Regions from separate parts of the Pseudoalteromonas sp. ABE4_541 genome, predicted to be linked through region 2. Evidence: predicted binding sites of a transcription regulator. Region 2 holds the regulator's gene; the other holds the start of a gene.

Region 1 (3,423 bases), on a different contig from region 2:
GTCCCAAAGTAGTCTGTCCTCAGGTGTGTTATACACATAATGTAATGCAACCGTCAGCTCAACGGTACCTAAACCTGATGCAAAATGGCCACTACTTTGTGACACTGAATTTAATAAGTAATCTCGTAGTTCATCACTGAATGCTGTTAGTTTATGCTGCGGTAACTGTCGCAGCTGCTGTGGTTCATCTGCCAAAGCTAATAAAGGGTATTTGCTACTATCCAATTTCATGGTTTCGATTATGTGTCCTACGCAAACTTCGCACAATTATATACAAAGGATACGGTTAATTTTATTTATTTATACAAATTAGCCATTAATTTGTCATGAACAGCGGTTATTTGAGCTATTTTAATGCTTTCGCTCAATGATGTAGTGCGCCAAGTTTGCTAATACATCTGTGTTTTCTTCAATATCGTCCAATGCGTCAATTGCATTTTTAATTAATGCCGCAGCTTTACTTTTCGCCCCAGTTAGTCCCAATAAGGCGGGATAAGTTGATTTGTTGTTTTCAACATCTGAACCTTGAGGTTTACCTAAGGCTTGGGTATCCCCTTCAATATCTAAAATATCATCTTGTACTTGAAATGCTAGGCCAATGTTGCTCGCGTAAAGCTGTAATGCCGAATGAGTTTTATCGCAAATATTTGTCGCACATAAAGCGCCCAGTTCGATAGCTGCGCTTAGTAATGCGCCAGTTTTCATTCGATGAATGCGTTCCAACTCAGGTATTGAAATTACCTTATCGGTTCCTGCTAAATCGAGCGCTTGACCTCCAACCATGCCCTGCAAACCCGATGCTCGGGCAAGTACATTTATCATTTTTAGCTGTTGCTGGGCAGGTACACTAAAGTTGTGTCCACTTAATAGTTCAAACGCGAGTGTTTGCAGCGCATCTCCCGCTAAGATTGCTTGCGCTTCGTCGAAGGCAATATGGCACGTGGGTTTGCCTCGGCGTAAGTCGTCATCATCCATTGCGGGCAAATCATCATGCACCAGCGAGTAGCTGTGTATACACTCAATCGCGGCGGCGGCTACGTCGAGATCGGCTTGAGCTGCCCCAAGTATTTCTCCAGTTGCATAAACTAGAAAGGGTCTAAGGCGCTTACCGCCGTTGCTGATACTGTAGTAAGTCGCTTGTTTTATGGTCTGCTCGGTATCAATGGGAGCGTCGAAGTAATTGGTTATAAAACCTTCAACACGTTCTTGTGCGCGCTTTAATTGAGTTTTTAAATCCACGATCTATTCCGAATCACCTTGAAAGGGCACTGCTGCACTGTGAGCGTCATTTGCCATGAGGATGGACACTTTTTGTTCGGCTTGTTGCAATTTTTTATTCGACGCATTTGCTAATGCGATACCGCGCTCAAACTGTTTCAAAGATTGATCTAAGCTAAGTGAACCTTGCTCCATAGAGTGAACGATTTCTTCGAGTTCACCCATCGCTTCTTCAAAGCTTAGATTATCTGGTTTTTTTGCCGCCATGATGATGTCTCGTTACCTGATAAACTAGTCATTAAGTAAAATTTAGAGGGCAATTTTAGGGGGATTGCAGCGCTAGGTCAAAGTTTGTGAGTGTATTTTACGGTATGTTTGCTATCAAGAGAGCTCAAATGCACATGATTGAAGCTCGCATTTTCGACGCTTTTTAATATAATTGACTTAAGATATTCAGTAGCTTGCCGATAATGAAATGTCCTATGAAGGCATTGTATTCTGTTTAATGAAGAGTGGCATGTATCTTGATTGAATAATGAACGATGAACACCTAGGCAATAAATAGAACGATAGATAGAACTCTCTGGAGGGTATGTGGATTTAGCAACCGTTATTGGGATCCTGGGCGCGATTGGCCTGATTGTGATGTCCATGTTCATGAGTAGTGACGGTGAAATCGTCATGTTCGCGGACGCGGCGTCAGGTGTTATCGTGTTTGGTGGTTCGTTGTTTATAGTGTTGGCTAACTTTTCCATGCCGAAGTTTTTTGCAATTGGCAAAGTGGTAGGCAAGGCGTTTATGTTTAAAATTGAAACGCCCGAAGAGTTAATTGAAAAAGCAGTTGAGCTAGCTGATTCTGCTAGAAAGGGCGGTTTTTTGGCGTTGGAAGAAGCTGAAATACCCAATAGTTTTATGCGTAAGGGCGTGGATATGCTGGTCGATGGTCATGATGCAGATGTGGTCCGAGCAACCTTGCAAAAAGACATTTCTTTGACTACCAATCGACATGAAATGGGTTCATCCCTATTTAAGACTTTAGGCGATATTGCTCCTGCGATGGGGATGATTGGTACATTAATTGGTTTGGTTGCCATGCTATCAAACATGGATGACCCAAAAGCAATCGGTCCTGCAATGGCTGTCGCCCTCTTAACTACATTATATGGCGCTTTCTTAGCCAATGTGGTGGCAATTCCAATCCAAGCAAAGCTAGAGCTGAGAAAAGATGAAGAAGAACTTAATCAGCGCCTTATCCTTGATGCTATTTTGGGGATTCAGGATGGTCAGAACCCAAAAGTAATCGAAGGTATTCTTAAAAATTATCTGCCTGAATCTAAACGTGCGCACGAAAAAGAGGAATAGGCAGTATGTCAGATGAACAAGAATGCAAATGTCCACCTCCAGGGTTACCTGCTTGGATGGGGACGTTTGCTGATCTCATGTCGCTGCTTATGTGCTTTTTTGTACTGTTGTTGGCTTTCTCAGAGATGGATGTACTGAAGTTTAAGCAAATTGCGGGCTCGATGAAGTTTGCGTTTGGTGTGCAAAATAAAATTGAAGTTAAAGATATCCCCAAAGGTACTAGTGTAATTGCAATGGAGTTTACTCCGGGTAAACCTGAACCGACTCCAATTGAGACAATTCAACAACAAACGGTGGAAATGACCCAGCAAATGTTGGAATTTCAGGCCGGTGAAGAAAGCTCGGCGGGTGGTCGTCAAGAGCAACGTGGTAATAAGCGTGGTGGTGAGTCACAAAGTACCTCACAAGATCAGGCGATGACACAAGCTATTTCCGCCGCTGAGCAAGAGCAAGTGAATGAGCTGGTTAAAAAGATAGCCCAGCAATTAGAAAAGCAGATCATGGATGGTGCCATTGAACTTGAGTCATTAGGGCAGCAGATCATTATTCGCATCCAAGAAAATGGTGCTTTTCCTTCTGGTAGTGCATTTTTACAACCGAAATTTCAGCCCATTATTTTGGAAATAGCTGATTTGCTTAAGGATGTCCCAGGGGAAATTACGGTTTCTGGTCATACCGACGATTACCAAGTGAGTAATGAGCTATATAGTAACAACTGGGATTTGTCTGCGACGCGCGCTGTTGCCGTGGCCAGTGAGATGGTTAAAGCGCCAGGTTTTGATAAAAACCGATTAGTGGTCGTAGGTCATGCTGATACTCGACCTTTAGTGCCGAATGAAACGA
Region 2 (3,423 bases):
ACGGTGCTGATAAAGTTGCATTGATCACAACAGATACTTATCGCATCGGTGCATATGAGCAATTGTCTACTTATGGTCGAATTATTGGCTGTCCTGTTAAACAGGTAAAAGATGCGAATGAACTTGCAGAAGTTTTGTATCACTTAAGAAATAAAAGACTAGTATTAATAGATACCGCAGGAATGAGCCAACGAGATTTGCGTTTAACTGAACAGTTAAATACATTAATGCGTAGCACTCGTGTGGATATTCGCAGCTATTTAGTATTAAGTGCCACATCGCAAATGCATGTGTTGCAGGAAACGGTTCGCCATTTCCAAAAAGTAAACTTAAGTGGCTGTATTTTCACCAAACTTGATGAATGTCTAAGTTTAGGCGAGATTATTAGCATAGCGATTCAAAATCGTTTGCCAATAGGGTATCTTACCAATGGTCAGCGAGTTCCTGAGGATATTCGTGTGGCGAATGCTCAAAAGCTAGTCAAAAAGGCTGAGCAATTGTATTTAAAAAGAATAAAAGCACAACATTCGAGACCTGTAGCAGTAGCGTCTCAGACAGTAGGAATGTATGATTAACACAGTTTTAGATCAAGCAAGTGGCCTGCGTAAAATGAGTCAAAATAATAATCACGGTGTTAAAGTTATCGCTGTAACCGGTGGTAAGGGTGGTGTAGGCAAAACAAATGTCTCGTTAAACACCGCAATTGCGTTAGGCCAGCAAGGAAATCGCGTCTTAGTATTAGACGCTGACTTAGGTCTGGCTAACTGTGATGTTATGTTAGGCTTAAGAGTAGAGAAAAACCTTTCTCATGTGCTTTCAGGAGAATGTGAGCTCGACGAAATACTCGTAGAAGGGCCAGCTGGAATAAAAATTGTGCCAGCGACATCAGGTTCGCAAAGCATGGTAGAGCTCACACCAGCTGAACATGCCGGACTGATCCGTGCTTTTAGTGAACTGAATACCGAATTTGATATATTAATTGTTGATACCGCTGCGGGCATCTCTGACATGGTTCTGAGCTTCTCGCGAGCGGCTCAAGACGTAGTCGTTGTAGTATGTGATGAACCAACTTCTATTACTGATGCCTACGCACTTATCAAAGTATTAAGTCGTGAACATGGTGTATATAAATTCAAGATTGTTGCCAACATGGTGCGTAGTTTGCGCGAAGGCCAAGAATTATTTGCTAAACTGTCAAAAGTAACTGACAGGTTTTTAGATGTGGCGCTTGAATTAGTCGCAACTATTCCGTTCGATGAAAATATGCGTAAATCATCAAGGCGTCAAAAAACCATCGTTGAGCTTTTTCCAAACTCACCAGCAGCAGTTGCGTTTAGGGGACTTGCTAGCAAGGCTGTGAAGTGGCCAATTCCACACCAACCTTCTGGTCATTTAGAGTTTTTTATTGAACAACTTGTCAACGGGTAACTATGGCATCATCGGTGAGTAGAGCGATGGGGTATCAGACGTCTGAAAACATACACAAAGTGGTTGAACGTCATGCGCCACTAGTGAAAAAAGTCGCATGTCATTTATTGGCGCGTTTACCAGCGAATATTCAATTAGATGATTTGGTGCAGTCTGGCATGATTGGCCTAATTGAAGCATCGAAAAACTTTGATGCTTCTAAAGGGGCAAGCTTTGAAACTTTTGCGGGTATTCGCATTCGTGGCGCAATGCTCGATGAAATTCGCAGAGGTGATTGGGCTCCTCGTTCTGTTCACCGTAAAAGCCGAATGGTTGCAGAAGCCATTGCCGAGCTTGAATCAATTCTCAATCGAGAGCCAAAAGATACTGAAATAGCTGAAAAACTTGATATTACGCTAGATGAGTACCATCATATTCTTAATGATGTTAATAGCAGTAAAGTGATAGGTATCGAGGACTTAGGCGTTGATGAAGATGTTATTTCACCATCGGGCGATGATTTATCGCTAGACAAACCATTTAATAATGTTAAAAATGAACGCTTTAACGAGTCGTTGGTCGCAGCGATTAAGTCCTTACCTGAAAGAGACGCTTTAGTTTTATCACTGTATTACAATGATGAAATGAATTTAAAAGAAATCGGCCAGATACTAGATGTAAGTGAATCTCGTGTTAGCCAAATTCATGGGCAGGCAATGATAAGGCTAAGGGCCAAAATCAATGACTGGGTCAATTAGAGTAAAAATAATAGGTTCAAACCTCACTGGAGGATGTTTTGGATAAAAACATGAAAATTCTCGTGGTTGATGATTTTTCTACAATGAGGAGAATAATCAAAAACCTGCTTAGAGATTTAGGCTTTACCAATGTACAAGAAGCTGATGATGGCAGTACTGCGCTTCCAATGCTACAGAATCAAGAGTTTGATTTTGTAGTAACAGATTGGAATATGCCTGGTATGCAAGGGATTGATTTACTCCGCGCAATTAGAGCGGATGATAACCTTAAGCATATCCCAGTGTTGATGGTAACTGCTGAAGCAAAGAAAGAACAAATCGTAGCAGCAGCCCAAGCAGGCGTTAATGGTTATATTGTTAAGCCGTTTACGGCAGGAACACTAAAAACCAAGTTAGAAAAAGTGTTTGAACGTTTAGGCTAAGAAATAAGAAGGAGAGGCTAATGTCAACGCCTTCTGTGCCTCAGATCAGCCTTGAGCAGGCAAAACAGCTTGTTGCATATTTGGAACAAGGTGAACAAGAAAAAGCAGATCAATTAATTTTGGAAGCTGCCAATAAAGAGCAGTCTGAGTTGTTTGCAGAGGTGGGTAAGTTAACTCGCCAACTGCATGAGTCTTTGAAAAACTTTGAACTCGACACGCGTCTTGCCGATCTGACGACTGAAGCCATTCCTGATGCTAAGCAACGTTTAAATTACGTCATGGAAATGACAGAGAATGCAGCTAATAAAACCATGGATGCAGTTGAGGCAAGTTTGCCGCTTGCCCAACAATTGGCTGATGATTTGTCTGATATTAAACCGACGTGGGATCGCTTGATGCGACGTGACATTCAATTAGGTGAATTCAAGTCACTATGTCACGATTTAGATAAGTTTATGCAAGGGTCGCAAACTAGAACTGATGAACTACAAAGTTTAATGACCAATGTGTTAATGGCTCAAGATTATCAAGATTTAACAGGGCAAGTTATTCGTCGAGTTATAGAGCTAGTCAGAGAAGTAGAAGATAGCCTAATTAATTTATTGACTGTTTTTGGTACTACGGATGAGCAGCCTGGCAAAGCAAAACGCCAAGAGGTGCAAGCTGATCCTGAACATATTGAAGATGTAAATGTTGATGAGATTTCAGGCCCTGAAGGACCAATTATCGATGCAGATTCAAGAGATGATGTGGTATCAGGGCAAGATGAAGTTGACGACTTACTGTCAAGTTTAGGCTTCTAATTAGGAGAGTATGCATGAGCTTTGAAGTCGATG

Evidence for each region. Region 2 encodes FliA, which starts transcription of late flagellar genes. Its sites were predicted from a motif close to CTAAAGNTNNNNNNNNNNNNGCCGATA; they were not measured.
Region 1: a site for FliA is predicted at 1,662-1,688, ahead of pomA (flagellar motor protein PomA). Genes of this name have one in related genera too.

Annotation. Positions count from the first base shown of each region.
Region 1 is NZ_JBSVEM010000002.1:30,217-33,639, reverse strand. It holds gene dxs (1-deoxy-D-xylulose-5-phosphate synthase) at 1-231, opposite strand, end outside; gene ispA ((2E,6E)-farnesyl diphosphate synthase) at 352-1,239, opposite strand; gene ACW689_RS02815 (exodeoxyribonuclease VII small subunit) at 1,243-1,485, opposite strand; gene pomA (flagellar motor protein PomA) at 1,813-2,580, shown strand; gene ACW689_RS02805 (flagellar motor protein MotB) at 2,586-3,423, shown strand, end outside.
Region 2 is NZ_JBSVEM010000001.1:249,337-252,759, forward strand. It holds gene flhF (flagellar biosynthesis protein FlhF) at 1-575, shown strand, start outside; gene ACW689_RS01210 (MinD/ParA family ATP-binding protein) at 568-1,428, shown strand; gene ACW689_RS01215 (RNA polymerase sigma factor FliA) at 1,431-2,165, shown strand; gene cheY (chemotaxis response regulator CheY) at 2,204-2,587, shown strand; gene ACW689_RS01225 (protein phosphatase CheZ) at 2,608-3,390, shown strand; gene ACW689_RS01230 (chemotaxis protein CheA) at 3,405-3,423, shown strand, end outside.